DNA from 4 places in the Bordetella genomosp. 7 genome. Region 2 is predicted to be linked to each of the others. Evidence: predicted binding sites of a transcription regulator. Region 2 holds the regulator's gene; each other region holds the start of a gene.

Region 1 (3,620 bases), on a different contig from region 2:
CGCGAGGTGTGCTTCAGGAATCTGGATGGAATACGGTCGGCCAAGGCTTGACGACCGCCAGGGCCATCGCCGTCAAATCAAGGGTGATACGGCGCACGCCGCATCAATCATCGACATCGCCGCCAAGCAGGCGGCGTATCACATCGTGTGCGAACCCTCGCCCCGCCAGAAAGCGGGCTTGCCTGGCGTACTCGGCACGATCGACCGGGCGGGTGCCGAATCGCTTGCGCCATACTTCCTGGGCGCGCGTGAACTCGCTGGCGCGCAGGTTTTCGCGTAGCTGGGCAACCTGCTCTTCGGCCACCCCGTGCTGGCGCAACTCTTGCACGATACGTGCGGTGCCCTGGCGGGCAGCGCGCCGGTGCACCAGGCTTTGGGCAAAGCGTTCCGTGGACAGCCAGCCTTCTTTTTCGAGCGCGTCCAGCACCGCGCCGATATCGGCGCCGTCGTCGGCATAGGGTTGCAGCTTGCGGGCCAGTTCGTTGCGCGCGTATTCACGGCGAGACAAGTAGCCCACCGCGCGGGCCTTCAAGGAAGGCCCGCGCGGCTGCTTGGAGGGATCAGGTTTGGTGCTGACGGTTTCGAAACCACCGTCGTCGGGTTCATGCGTGCCCGGCCCGCGGCGCGCGCCCTGGGGCGAGCCGGTAGAACCGGGCTTGCGCATCATGGCTCTTCGCTGTCTTCAGCTTCGGCCTGGCTGGGCGGGAACGCGGCGGCACGACTGACAATGCCCTGGTTTTCGCGCACCTTGTTTTCGATCTCGAACGCCATTTGAGGGTGTTCTTTCAGGTATTCGCGAACATTGTCTTTGCCCTGCCCGATGCGCGTGCCGTTGTAGCTGTACCAGGCGCCTGACTTGTCTACCACGCCGGCCTGCACGCCCAGGTCGATGATTTCACCTTCGCGTGAAATGCCCGCGCCATACATGATGTCGAATTCGGCCTGCTTGAAGGGCGGCGAGACCTTGTTCTTGACAACCTTGACGCGCGTTTCGTTGCCGATGACTTCTTCGCCCTTCTTGATGGACCCGATACGGCGGATGTCCAGGCGCACCGACGAATAGAACTTCAGGGCATTGCCGCCCGTGGTGGTTTCGGGGTTGCCGAACATGACGCCGATCTTCATGCGGATCTGGTTGATGAAGATCACCATGCAGTTGGTGCGCTTGATGGTGGCCGTAAGCTTGCGCAGCGCCTGGCTCATCAGGCGGGCCTGCAGGCCCGGCAGGGAATCACCCATTTCGCCTTCGATTTCGGCCTTGGGCACCAGGGCGGCCACCGAGTCGATGACGATGAGGTCGACCGACCCCGACCGCACCAGGGCGTCGGTGATTTCGAGCGCCTGCTCGCCCGTGTCGGGCTGGGAAATGAGCAGGTCGGTAAGGTTGACGCCCAGCTTGGCTGCGTATTGGACGTCGAGCGCGTGTTCGGCATCGACGAATGCGCAGGTGCCGCCGATTTTCTGCATTTCGGCAATGACCTGCAGCGTGAGCGTGGTCTTGCCGGACGACTCGGGCCCGTAAATTTCGATCACGCGGCCGCGTGGCAGGCCGCCGACCCCCAGCGCGATGTCGAGCCCCAGCGAGCCGGTCGACACGACCTGGATGTCATGTTCGACCTCGTTGTCGCCATAGCGCATGATCGAACCCTTGCCGAACTGCTTTTCGATTTGCGACAGGGCTGCGGCCAGCGCCTTGGCCTTTTCCGATGCGGCTGCTTTGCTGGTTTTGTCGTTCATGTGGTGTCCCGTGGGTGAAATGTGTGCATCACGACGGCGCAAGGCGCCGGCAGCGGCGATTATGGCATCGGATTATACTGTACATATGCACAGTATGCCAGAATAATCCGGGAGACCCCCTGTGTGCAAGCTGCCGTTGCTATGCCAGAATGCTGGCACCCGGCCGCCCGGCGGCCCCAGCTCCGCTACTTGCCTCGCATGCGCATTCTCATCGCCGAAGACGACAGCATCCTGGCCGACGGCCTGTCCCGTTCGTTGCGTCACAACGGGTATGCGGTCGACGCGGTCAGCGACGGCATCGCGGCCGACTCGGCCCTGGCGGCGCAGGCGTTCGACCTGCTCATCCTGGACCTCGGGCTGCCGCACCTGGCCGGCCTGGAAGTCCTGCGGCGCCTGCGGGCGCGCAAGTCGCTGTTGCCGGTGCTCATTCTCACGGCGGCCGACAGCGTAGAGCAGCGGGTCCAGGGCCTGGACCTTGGCGCCGACGACTACATGGCCAAGCCTTTCGCGCTGTCCGAACTCGAAGCCCGCGTCCGGGCCCTGACCCGGCGCGGCGCAGGCGGCGGCGCCACGCTGCTGCGCCACGGACGCCTGGTGTTCGACCAGACCGGGCGCGTGGCCATGGTCGACGACCAGACGCTCGACCTGTCCGCCCGCGAAGTCAGCCTGCTCGAAATCCTTCTGACCCGCAGCGGCCGCATGGTCAGCAAGACCCAGTTGGTCGACCATTTATGCGAATGGGGCGAAGAAGTCAGCACCAACGCCATCGAGGTCTACGTGCATCGCCTGCGCAAGAAACTCGAACCGAGCGGCGTCAAGATCATTACCGTGCGCGGGCTGGGCTACTGCCTTGAACGGGACCAGGGTGCCGGCTTCCTCTCCCATTGAGCCGGCCGCACACGAAAAGCTGAACCAGGAGGCCCTGGATGCCATGCAAGGCGGGGCCAAAGGCCCCAGCTTCGCGCCGCCGCAGCGCTCGCTGCTGGGCGAAATCCTCGATTGGATGCTGGCGCCGCTCTTCCTGCTGTGGCCCATGAGCGTGGCCATCACTTACGTGGTGGCGCAGAACATCGCCAACGTTCCCTACGACAGGGCGCTTGCCAACAACCTGCATGTACTGGCCCGCCACGTGCAGGCGCAGGATGGCCGCGCCGTGCTGCAGATGAGCGAGCCGGTGCGCGACGTGCTGCGGCCGGACGAAACCGACAGCGTGTTCTGGCTGGCGCTGGGCAGCCGGGGCGAATACCTGGGCGGAGACCGCGCCCTGCCCCTGCCGCCCGATCTCGGCCAGCCGCAGCCAGGCGCCATTCTTTACATCGACGACACCCTGCGCGGTTTCGGCGTCAGGCTCGCCTACACATGGGTGGATCTGCACATCCCGGACGGCCAGCCCGTCCTGCTGGTAGTGGCCGAAACGATGGAACGACGCACCGAACTGGCCAACGACATCATCAAAGGCGTGATCATTCCTCAGTTCATCGTGCTGCCTGTGGCCGTGCTGCTGGTCTGGTTCGGGCTGTCGCGCGGCGTGGCGCCTCTGAATGCGCTGCAGCAGCGCCTGCGGGCGCGGCGCCCGGATGATCTGTCGCCTATCGACGAGCGGGCGGCGCCCTCAGAAATCGCGCCGCTCGTGGGCGCCATGAACGACCTTCTCGACCGCCTGTCGGCCAACGTCGAGGCACAGCGCCGATTTGTGGCCGACGCCGCGCATCAGCTCAAGACGCCGCTGGCAGGCCTGCGCACGCAGGCCGAACTGGCGCTGCGCGATGCAAGCCCGGACGAAATGCAATACAGCCTGCGCCAGCTGGTCATGGGCTCCGAACGGGCCACCCGCCTGGTCAACCAGTTGCTGTTGCTCGCGCGCGCCGAAAACCCCCATTCGG
Region 2 (3,620 bases):
GAAGATCATCGCCGCGCACATGCCCAAAGAGGCGCGCAAAAAGGCCGACGCCGAACTGAAGAAGCTCAAGCTGATGTCGCCGATGTCCGCCGAAGCCACGGTGGTGCGCAACTATATCGACACGCTGATCAACCTTCCCTGGAAGCGCAAGAGCAAGATCAACAACTCTATCGGCAATGCCGAGAAGGTACTTGACGACGACCACTACGGCCTGGAAAAGGTCAAGGAACGCATCCTTGAATATCTCGCCGTGCAGCAACGTGTGGACAAGGTCAAGGCGCCCATTCTGTGTCTGGTCGGCCCCCCGGGGGTAGGCAAGACCTCGCTGGGCCAATCGATCGCCCGCGCCACCAATCGCAAGTTCGTGCGCATGGCGCTGGGCGGCGTGCGCGATGAAGCCGAGATCCGCGGCCATCGCCGCACCTACATTGGTTCGATGCCTGGCAAGATTCTGCAGAACATGAGCAAGGTGGCGGTGCGCAACCCGCTGTTCCTGCTCGACGAAATCGACAAGCTGGGCATGGATTTTCGCGGCGACCCGTCGTCGGCCCTGCTTGAAGTGCTCGACCCCGAACAGAACCACACGTTCCAGGACCATTACGTCGAGGTCGACTTCGACCTGTCTGATGTCATGTTCGTGGCAACCAGCAATACGCTGAACATTCCGCCGGCCCTGCTCGACCGTATGGAAGTCATTCGCCTGTCGGGTTACACCGAAGACGAAAAGGTTCACATCGCTCGTGACCACCTGCTGCCCAAGCTGATGAAGAACAATGGGCTGAAAGAGTCCGAGCTTACGGTCGATGATTCGGCCCTGCGCGATATCGTGCGGTATTACACCCGCGAAGCCGGCGTGCGTGCGCTCGAGCGCGAAGTCGGCAAGATTTGCCGCAAGGTGGTCAAGGAACTGCTGTCCGAAGCCGACAAAGCCAAGGCCGAAGGCAAGCCCGCGCAGCCGGCGCCGGTGCATGTCAATGCCGACAACCTCAACGATTACCTGGGCGTGCGGCGTTACACCTTCGGCATGGCCGAGAAAGAGAACCAGATCGGACAGGTCACGGGGCTTGCCTGGACCGAAGTGGGCGGCGACCTGCTGACCATCGAAGTCGCCGACATGCCGGGCAAGGGCGCGATTCAGCGCACGGGTTCGCTGGGCGACGTCATGAAGGAATCGGTAGAAGCCGCGCGCACCGTGGTGCGCTCGCGGGCGCGTCGTCTGGGCTTTGCCGACGGTGTTTTCGAAAAGCGCGACATGCACGTACACGTGCCTGAAGGCGCAACCCCCAAGGACGGCCCTTCGGCTGGTATCGCCATCACGACGGCCATGGTTTCGGCGCTTTCGGGTATTCCCGTGCGCGCCGACGTTGCCATGACCGGCGAAATCACCCTGCGCGGCGAGGTGCTGCCCATCGGTGGCTTGAAAGAAAAGCTGTTGGCCGCGCATCGTGGCGGTATCAAGACGGTGTTGATCCCCGAGGAAAACGTCAAAGACTTGGCCGAGATTCCGGACAACGTCAAGAACCAGCTCGAGATCGTGCCGGTGCGCTGGATCGACAAGGTGCTGGAACTGGCGCTTGAGCGCCAGCCCGAACCCCTGGCCGACGATGATGCCGTGAAAGAGCCGCTGGTCAGCAAGCCGGCCGACCCTGCGCCGACAGACCCTGTCTTCAAGCATTAAGGGTTGTAGGGGCGGTTATCCGCCCGGGCAAAAAAACAGGGCGCTATATGGCGCCCTGTTTTTTTTGCACACCGTTGCCGGCGCGGAGACTCTCGTTGTGGGCCGGCGGGATGCCGCCTTGGCCAGGCCGGCGGCGCCTTAGTGCAACGGTTGGGTGCGAATCAGCCCTACCGCAATACCTTCAAGCGCGAATTCCTGAGTGTTGTCGACGAGGATGGGAGAGAAGTCGGGGTTTTCGGGCAGCAGCTCGATGCGACCCTGGCGGCGCTGCAAGCGCTTGACGGTGACGTCGTCACCCAGGCGGGCGACGATGATCTGCCCGTTGCGAGCGTCGGCGGCGCGTTTTACCGCGAGCAGGTCGCCTTCCAGAATGCCTGCGTCGCGCATGCTCATGCCGCGTACCTTCAACAGGTAGTCGGGAGCCTGCGCGAACAAGGCTGGGTCGACGCCGATTTCGCGCTCGACGTGTTCGGCAGCCAGGATGGGGCTGCCGGCCGCCACCCGGCCCACCAGCGGCAGCAGCAGCCGCCCGACGGTGTCGGCCATGCCGGCCAGCGCGGACGATGCAGCAGCGGATGCGGCGGCAGCGGATGCGGAGGAGTGGCCGGCGTCTTTCAGGCGTATGCCGCGCGACGCGCCGGCTGTGAGTTCAATGGCCCCTTTGCGCGCCAGCGCCTTGAGATGGTCTTCGGCGGCGTTGGGCGAGCGGAACCCCAGCGCGCGGGCGATTTCTGCCCGCGTGGGAGGAAAACCGGTGCGCTCGACCGTAACCCGGATGAGATCCAGGATTTCCTGCTGGCGGTCGGTGAGTTTAGTGGCCATGGCGATGATCCGAAAGGCGGACTGTATGGATATACAGCGTGGATTCTGGACGAGCGCGGGCGAAAATGCAAGCGCCGCGCAGCGGGAGCGGCTGCCCGGTTTGTTGCACGGGTGTGGCATGGACGAGCGTCGCCGCGGATCCGGCCGCGGGGAAAGCCGACTCGCAACAAAAAAGGCCCGTCCTTTGCCGGACGGGCCTTGCTGCGCAGTGGCCGGGCTTACTGCTTGATGACTGCGGCGATCGCGTTGGCGACGGTGTCGATATTGCGGCTGTTCAAGGCCGCCACGCAGATGCGGCCGCTGGACACAGCGTAAATGCCATGTTGCTCGCGCAGGACGTCCACCTGAGCGGAGGTCAGGCCGGAATACGAGAACATTCCGCGCTGCTGCAGCACGAAGCTGAAGTCCTGCGTGGCGCCTGCGGCGGCGATTTTCTCGACCAGTTCCTTGCGCATCAGGCGGATGCGGTCGCGCATGCCAGCCAGTTCTTCTTCCCACAGCGCATAGAGCTCCGGCGTATTCAGCACGGTGGAGACCACCGTGCCGCCGTGCGTGGGCGGGTTCGAATAGTTGGTGCGGATGACGCGCTTGAGCTGGCTGAGCACGCGCGTGGCTTCGTCCTTGTTGCCGGCCACTACAGTCAGCGCGCCCACCCGTTCGCCGTACAGCGAGAACGATTTGGAGAACGACGAGCTGATCAGCATGGTCAGCCCCAGGCTTGCAAACAGGCGCACTACCGCGGCGTCTTCCTGCAGGCCTGCGCCAAAGCCCTGGTAGGCGATGTCGAGGAAGGGCACCAGGTTGCGCGCCTTGACGACCTGTGCGATCTGCTGCCATTGCTCGGGCGTCGGGTCGACGCCGGTGGGGTTGTGGCAGCACGCGTGCAGCACCACGATGGTCTGTTCCGGCGCGGCCTGCAGCGAGGCCAGCATGCCCGGGAAGTCCAGGCCATGAGTGGCCGGGTCGTAGTAGGCATACGTATCGACCGTGAAGCCCGCGCGTTCGAACAGCGCCCGGTGGTTCTCCCAGCTGGGGTTGCTGATCAGCACTCTGGATTGCGGCAGCAACTGGCGCAGGAAGTCGGCGCCGATCTTCAGGGCGCCGGTGCCGCCCAGCGCCT
Region 3 (3,620 bases), on a different contig from region 2:
GCCCATCAGCATGTCGAACATGCGCGTGGTGTCTTCGGGCGTAAGGCCGCCGTAGCCCACCGGCAACAGGCGCCGCGTATCTGGGTTCATGGTGGTTTCCCAGAGCTGTTCGGGGTTCATTTCGCCCAGCCCCTTGAAGCGGCTGATGCTCCAGGCGCCTTCGCGCACGCCTTCCTTGCGCAGCTTGTCCTGCGCCGCTTCGAGCTCGCCCGTGTCCAGGCAGTAGATCTTGCGGGCCGGACGCTTGCCTTGCGCGGGGACGTCCAGGCGGAACAGCGGCGGCCTGGCCACGTACACATGCCCCGCCTCGACCAGCCTGGGAAAATGGCGGTAGAACAGCGTCAGCAGCAGCACCTGGATGTGGGAACCGTCTACGTCGGCATCGGACAGGATGCAGATGCGACCGTAGCGCAGGCCCGACAGGTCGGGCGTGTCGTCCGGCCCGTGCGGATCCACCCCTATGGCCACCGCGATGTCGTGGATTTCGTTGTTGGCGAACAGGCGATCGCGGTCGACTTCCCAGGAATTGAGCACCTTGCCGCGCAGCGGCAGAATGGCCTGGAATTCCTTGTCGCGGCCCATCTTGGCCGAGCCGCCCGCCGAATCGCCTTCGACCAGGAACACTTCGGTGCGGCTGGCGTCGGACGATTCGCAATCGGTGAGCTTGCCCGGCAGCACCGCAACGCCCGAACTCTTGCGCTTTTCGACCTTCTGCGCCGAGCGCGCGCGCGCCTGGGCCTGGCGGATGGCCAGTTCGGCCAGCTTCTTGCCATATTCGACGTTGCTGTGCAGCCAGAGGTCGAGCGCGCTCTTGACGAAGCCTCCCACCAGCCGCACGGCGTCGCGGCTGTTCAGGCGCTCTTTGATCTGCCCCTGGAATTGCGGGTCGAGCACCTTGGCCGAAAGCACAAAGCTGGCGCGGGCAAACACGTCTTCGGGCAGCAGCTTGACGCCCTTGGGCAACAGGCCATGCAGTTCGGCGAAACCCTTGACCGCGCCGAACAGCCCTTCGCGCAGCCCCGATTCGTGCGTACCGCCCGCCGGCGTGGGGATGAGGTTGACGTAAGACTCGCGCACGGCGTTGCCGTCTTCGGTCCAGGCCACCACCCATTGCGCGCCTTCGCCGCCGGCGAAGGTTTCGTGGTCGGCGTCGGCGTATTGCTGCCCTTCGAAGAACGGCACCATGAGCGCCGCGCCGGCCAGCGCCTCGGACAGATAGCCGCGCAGCCCTTCGGCGTACTGCCACGTTCGGGTGTCGCCGGTTTTCTCGGTGACCAGCGTGACCTTGACGCCCGGCAGCAGAACGGCCTTGCTGCGCAGCAAGTGCGTCAGTTCGCCCAGCGGAATGTGCGGGCTGTCGAAGTACTTGGCGTCGGGCCAGACCCGTACGCGGGTGCCGGACTTTTTGCGCCCGGGCTCGGAATGCGGGGCCAGGCTTTCGGCGACGTCGCCGCCCTGGAACACCAGGCGGTGCGCGCCGCCATCGCGCCACACCACCACCTCAAGGCGGCTGGCCAGCGCGTTGGTGACCGACACCCCCACCCCGTGCAGCCCGCCCGAGAACGCGTAGGCGCCGCCGCCCTGCTTGTCGAACTTGCCGCCCGCATGCAGCCGGGTGAATACCAGTTCGACCACCGGAGCGTTTTCTTCGGGATGCAACCCTACCGGAATGCCGCGCCCGTCGTCTTCGACCGACACGCTGCCATCGGTGTGCAGGGTGACCTGGATCTGCTTGCCATAGCCGGCCAGCGCCTCGTCGGCGGCGTTGTCGATGACCTCTTGCACCACGTGCAAGGGATTTTCGGTGCGGGTGTACATGCCCGGGCGCTGGCGAACGGGCTCGAGCCCCTTCAGAACCCGGATGGACGCTTCGGTGTAACGTGGTGTAGCCAAGTTATCCCCAACATCTGTGGAAAAAAACCGACATTTTACGGACAAGTCCAGATTCTGCGCGGCCTGAGGTGGGATGCGCACGACCTGACCACGCCCGAATTCGGTACCATGGAGTGCTTGCAGTCCGGCTGCCGCGCCTACCAGGCCGGCGATGCCCCGGGGCCGCGCCGCCACATCCTACACAAAAGCGGCGACCCCTGTTGTTATCAACAGTGGTATGCTTGAATCCTTGTTTTTATCCATCCAGAACAAACCGAAAACGGCAGAGTCGCCCGCGCGGCCCATGCTGCTGAACCGAGAATCACCATGAGCGAGCAAATCAAGAACGTCAGCGACGCAAGCTTCGAGGCCGATGTGATCAAGTCCAGCCAGCCGGTGCTGGTCGATTACTGGGCCGCCTGGTGTGGCCCGTGCAAAATGATCGCCCCCATCCTGGAAGAAGTCGCCGCCGAATACGCCGGCCGCCTGACGGTCGCCAAGCTCAACGTCGACGAAAACCAGGATACCGCGGCCAAGTACGGCATTCGCGGCATTCCCACCCTGATGCTGTTCAAGAATGGCCAGGCAGCCGCCACCAAGGTCGGCGCGCTGTCTAAATCGCAACTCACCGCCTTCCTGGACGGCGCGTTGTAAACTACGTGAATCCCGTGCGCCGGCACTGCCGGCGCCCATATGCCGCGCGGGCCCGTCCGTGGCCCGCCGCCAAAGCCCTTCTCTGATATCCCCCTTTCACCGCGATGCACCTTAATGAACTGAAGGCGCTGCACGTCTCGCAGCTGCTGGAAATGGCCGCCGGCCTGGAAATCGAAAACGCCAACCGCTTGCGCAAGCAAGAGCTCATGTTCGCCATCATGAAACGGCGGGCCAAGCAGGGCGAGCAGATTTTCGGCGACGGCGTGCTGGAAGTACTGCCCGACGGTTTCGGATTTTTGCGTTCCCCCGAAACCTCGTACTTGGCCAGCACCGACGACATCTACATCTCGCCGTCGCAGATCCGGCGCTTCAACCTGCACACGGGCGACTCCATCGAAGGCGAAGTCCGCACCCCCAAAGACGGCGAGCGCTATTTCGCCCTGGTCAAGGTCGACAAGGTCAATGGCGTGGCGCCCGAGGCGATCAAGCATCGCATCATGTTCGAGAACCTGACGCCGCTGCATCCCAACCAGCCGCTGCGCCTCGAACGCGACATCAAGAGCGAAGAAAACCTCACCGGCCGCATCATGGACATCTTCGCGCCCATCGGCAAAGGGCAGCGCGGCCTGATCGTGGCCAGCCCCAAGTCGGGCAAGACGGTGATGATGCAGCACATTGCGCACGCCATCACCACCAACTACCCGGACGCGGTAATGATCGTCCTGCTGGTAGACGAGCGCCCCGAAGAAGTCACCGAAATGCAGCGTACCGTGCGCGGTGAAGTCGTGGCCTCCACCTTCGACGAGCCGGCCACCCGCCACGTCCAGGTGGCCGAGATGGTCATCGAGAAGGCCAAGCGCCTGGTCGAAATGAAGAAAGACGTGGTGATCCTGCTGGATTCCATCACCCGCCTGGCGCGCGCCTACAACACGGTGGTGCCGGCCTCGGGCAAGGTGCTGACCGGCGGTGTGGACGCCAATGCCCTGCAGCGTCCCAAGCGCTTCTTCGGCGCGGCGCGCAACCTCGAAGAAGGCGGCTCGCTCACCATCCTGGGCACGGCGCTGATCGAAACCGGCAGCCGCATGGATGAAGTC
Region 4 (3,620 bases), on a different contig from region 2:
GACGCGCCGAAAACTGGCAGGCCATGCGCGGACACTGGCACCTGGCTATCGCCGTGGGCGCGCTTTCACCGTTGGGGTACATATTGGTACTGTACGCCCTGCGCAACGGCGCGCCGCTTAGCCTGGTTGCCCCGGCGCGGGAAATGTCGATGATGCTGGGCACGCTGGCGGGGTGGTTCCTGCTGCGCGAAAAAGTCAGCTTGGGGCGGCTGGCCGGCTGCGCGGCCATCCTGGCGGGCGTGGTTCTGCTGGGATCGAGCTGAGCGCGTCGGCGCCTCAGAACCCGGCGGCAGCGCCCAGCCACATCAGGCCGGGTATCAACGCCGCCCACATGGCAACCAACAGCACGTCCGTTACCATCTGGCGAACCGGGACGCCCGCCGAGGCAGCCTGCGCCGCCGTACCCAGCGATTGGCTATGGGCGGCTTGCTGGCCGCGCGCGTCGGCACTGCGCACGCCGGCGCCGTGCACCCCGAAGGCGCCTGCCGCAGGCCCGGCGGCAGGCACCGGCGCCACCACGCCGGCCGGCCGGGCCATCGCAGGGGAAGGCGTCAGGGCTGCCGGGTGGCCGGTGCGCGGCCCGCTTGCCGAGAACGGCCATTTGGAAGCCAGGCGCAGCGCGCCGGCGGCACGGCGCGCCAGCCTGCGCGGCGCCCAGGCCGACAGCCGTGAGGGCGGCAGCGTCGCAAGAGAATCGGTGACAAGCGTAGCGGTGGTCATGAGAGCTCCGTTCAGAATAGCGATAACTGCGACAGCGCATGGCCGGGCCGTGCGCCCCCCTGCCCGCGGGCAGCGCCCGTCAGGGCCGCGGCGACGGGCGGCTGGAACAAATGCGTGGCCAACTGCGGCCTGGTAGTGTTGAGCCCGTGCTTGCGCACGGCCAGGCCGAAGCGCTGGCGCAGCAGATCGGCCCACAGGCCGGTGCCGCGCATGCGGGTGCCGAAATTGGGATCATTGCGCCGGCCATTGCGCAGATCTTCGATGCGATGCAGGACGCGCTGGGCGCGATCGGGAAAATGGGCCTGCAGCCATTCTTCGAACACGGCCCGCACTTCCCAGGGCAGCCGCAATACCGTATAGCTGGCATAACAGGCGCCCGCCTGGCTGGCTTCTTGCAGAATGTGTTCGAGGGATTCGTCGTTGATGAACGGAATGACGGGTGCCACCAGGACGCCCACCGGCACACCGGCATTGGCCAGGGTGCGCACGGCTTGTACGCGCCGCCACGGCGCGGACGCACGCGGCTCGAGCGTGCGCGCCATGTCGGTGTCGAGCGTGGTGATGCTGACGTAGACCGTCACCAGGCGCCGTTCGGCCAGCGCCCGCAGCAAATCGAGGTCGCGTTCGACCAGGGCGTTCTTGGTGACCAGCGTGGCCGGGTGGCCCGTTTGCAGCAGCAATTCGAGCACGCCGCGCGTCAACTGCCACTGGCGTTCGATGGGCTGATAAACGTCGGTGGCCGAACCGATGTTGATAGGCGACACGCGGTAGCCCGGCCGGGACAGTTCGGCCCGCAGCACATCCACCGCATTGGCCTTGGCGATCAGGCGGGTTTCGAAGTCCAGCCCGGGCGAATAGCCCAGATAGGCATGGGTGGGGCGCGCATAGCAATAGACACAGCCGTGTTCGCAGCCCCGATACGGGTTGACGGCCACGTCGAAGGGGATGTCGGGTGAATCGTTGCGTGACAGCAGCTTGCGCGCCTGCTCGGCCTGCACCGAAGTCTTCAGGACGGGCGGTTCCGCTGCGATGGGAATATGACGCGCGGGGGCGGCGCCGGTAGCGCAGCCGGCCTGGCCGGTGACATCGGGGGTGGCGTCGCCCTGGCCTTCCAGGTTATCGGGCGGCAGGTGGGTGGCGGCCCAGCCGTCATCGGCGGGCGTGCGCTCTGTTTGAAGAAACCGATGCGCCACATTAGTAACCGCTCCCCGGCCGCGCGAGGCGGCGGGGGCGGCAGCCGGGGACCCAGAACCGGCGAAAAAAGCGTGATTGGCGCGTTGCATGAAAGTACTGTACAAAAAACCAGTACTTCCGGCAAGCCCCATGCCCTGAAAAAGCGACGTCTCACTTTACCGCAAGACGCGCCGCCCGTCCGGGGAAATCGATCCGGCCCCGGTTAAATCCCCGTAAACCCGCATGGCTGTTGGGTTTAGCCGAAAAACAACAGCGCCGCCCTACCGCACCATGCCTGCCGCGGCGGTCTGGTGCGTGGCCTCGTCGATCAGGATAAAGGCGCCGGTGGCCGGGGCGTCCGCATAGCTGTCCAATGCCAGCGCCTCACGCGTCACCAGCGTGACGCGGCCGATGTCGTTCATGGTCAGCATGCCGGTTGCGTTGGCGACTTCCTGCAGCTCATGGATATCTCGCTGCGACAGCACTTCGCGGACCTTTGCCGAGGTCAGGCGGGTGCCGTGCTTGAGCAGGTACCTGCGCGCGGGATTCAATGCCTGCCCATCCAGCCAGCACAGTTCCGCCTCGAACGCCCGCGCCACCCGCGCAGGGGCATCGGCGTGCGACAGCACATCGCCGCGCGACACGTCCACGTCGCGGTCGAGCACCACGGTGACGGAATCGCCCGCCACCGCCGCAGCGACGCTGCGGTCGAAGGCCAGGACTTCCTGTACGCGCGCCGTGACGCCCGAGGGCTGCACAACGATCTCGTCACCGGGCCGCAATGTCCCGCTGGCCACGCGGCCGGCGTATCCCCGGAAATCGTCGGGACCGTCGCCGCCATGGCGGGCCACCCACTGCACCGGAAAGCGCAACGGCCCGGCCGCCGCGGAATCTTCCACCCCCAGTTGCTCCAGCAGGCTGAGCAGCGGCGGCCCGTCATACCAGGGTGTGCGCGGCGACGCGTGGACGACGTTGTCGCCTTCCAGCGCCGACAGCGGCAGCACATGGAACCGCGAGATATCCAGACGCCGCGCAAGTTCTGCATAGGCGTCGCTGATCCGTGCGAACACGGCGCTGTCCCAGTCCAGCAGGTCCATCTTGTTCACCGCCACGATAATGTGCCGGATGCCGAGCAGGCGCGCGATGGTGCTGTGCCGCTTGGTCTGCGGCAGCAGCTTGCCGTCGGCGGCCCGGGTGGCGTCGATCAGGATGATGGCCGCATCGGCGGTCGAAGCGCCGGTGACCATGTTGCGCGTGTATTGCTCATGGCCCGGCGCGTCGGCCACGATGAACTTGCGCAGCGGGGTCGAAAAATAGCGGTATGCGACATCGATAGTGATGCCCTGCTCGCGCTCGGCTTCCAGGCCGTCGGTCAACAGGGCGAAGTCGATGCCGTCGCCCGCCACGCGTTTGTATTTCGCGCGCGAGATCGCATCGAGCTGGTCGGCAAACACGCCCTTGCTGTCATACAGCAGGCGGCCGATCAGGGTGGATTTGCCGTCATCGACCGAGCCGGCGGTGATCAGGCGCAACACGCCGTTATCGGCGCCTGAAAGAAAAGAATCATTCACAGCATTCATGGTGATAAGTCCGATGCTCAGTCAGTTCAGAAATAGCCTTCTTTCTTGCGGCGCTCCATCGAGGCTTCGGAAGTCTGGTCATCCATGCGGGTGGCGCCGCGCTCGGTGATGTCGCTGACGGCGGTCTCGGCGATGATGGCCGCGGGG

The links. The regulator LexA, encoded in region 2, represses DNA repair genes until DNA is damaged. The targets are predictions, from matches to a motif close to ACTGTATNNNNATACAGT.
Region 1: the regulator LexA is predicted to act here: its motif matches at 1,814-1,831, upstream of recA (recombinase RecA).
Region 3: the regulator LexA is predicted to act here: its motif matches at 2,090-2,107, upstream of CAL18_RS10710 (DNA topoisomerase IV subunit B).
Region 4: the regulator LexA is predicted to act here: its motif matches at 2,010-2,027, upstream of CAL18_RS05415 (PA0069 family radical SAM protein).

What each region holds. Positions count from the first base shown of each region.
Region 1 covers NZ_NEVI01000015.1:236,203-239,822, forward strand. Annotated here, with positions in the region: gene CAL18_RS10280 (LysR family transcriptional regulator) at 1-51, shown strand, start outside; gene recX (recombination regulator RecX) at 104-667, opposite strand; gene recA (recombinase RecA) at 664-1,737, opposite strand; gene CAL18_RS10295 (response regulator transcription factor) at 1,936-2,625, shown strand; gene CAL18_RS10300 (sensor histidine kinase) at 2,603-3,620, shown strand, end outside.
Region 2 covers NZ_NEVI01000014.1:359,798-363,417, reverse strand. Annotated here, with positions in the region: gene lon (endopeptidase La) at 1-1,678, shown strand, start outside; gene lexA (transcriptional repressor LexA) at 1,817-2,500, opposite strand; gene CAL18_RS08630 (amino acid aminotransferase) at 2,719-3,620, opposite strand, start outside.
Region 3 covers NZ_NEVI01000015.1:323,013-326,632, forward strand. Annotated here, with positions in the region: gene CAL18_RS10710 (DNA topoisomerase IV subunit B) at 1-1,893, opposite strand, end outside; gene trxA (thioredoxin TrxA) at 2,200-2,526, shown strand; gene rho (transcription termination factor Rho) at 2,631-3,620, shown strand, end outside.
Region 4 covers NZ_NEVI01000009.1:8,881-12,500, reverse strand. Annotated here, with positions in the region: gene CAL18_RS05425 (DMT family transporter) at 1-263, shown strand, start outside; gene CAL18_RS05420 (hypothetical protein) at 277-720, opposite strand; gene CAL18_RS05415 (PA0069 family radical SAM protein) at 732-2,003, opposite strand; gene CAL18_RS05410 (sulfate adenylyltransferase subunit 1) at 2,175-3,473, opposite strand; gene cysD (sulfate adenylyltransferase subunit CysD) at 3,500-3,620, opposite strand, start outside.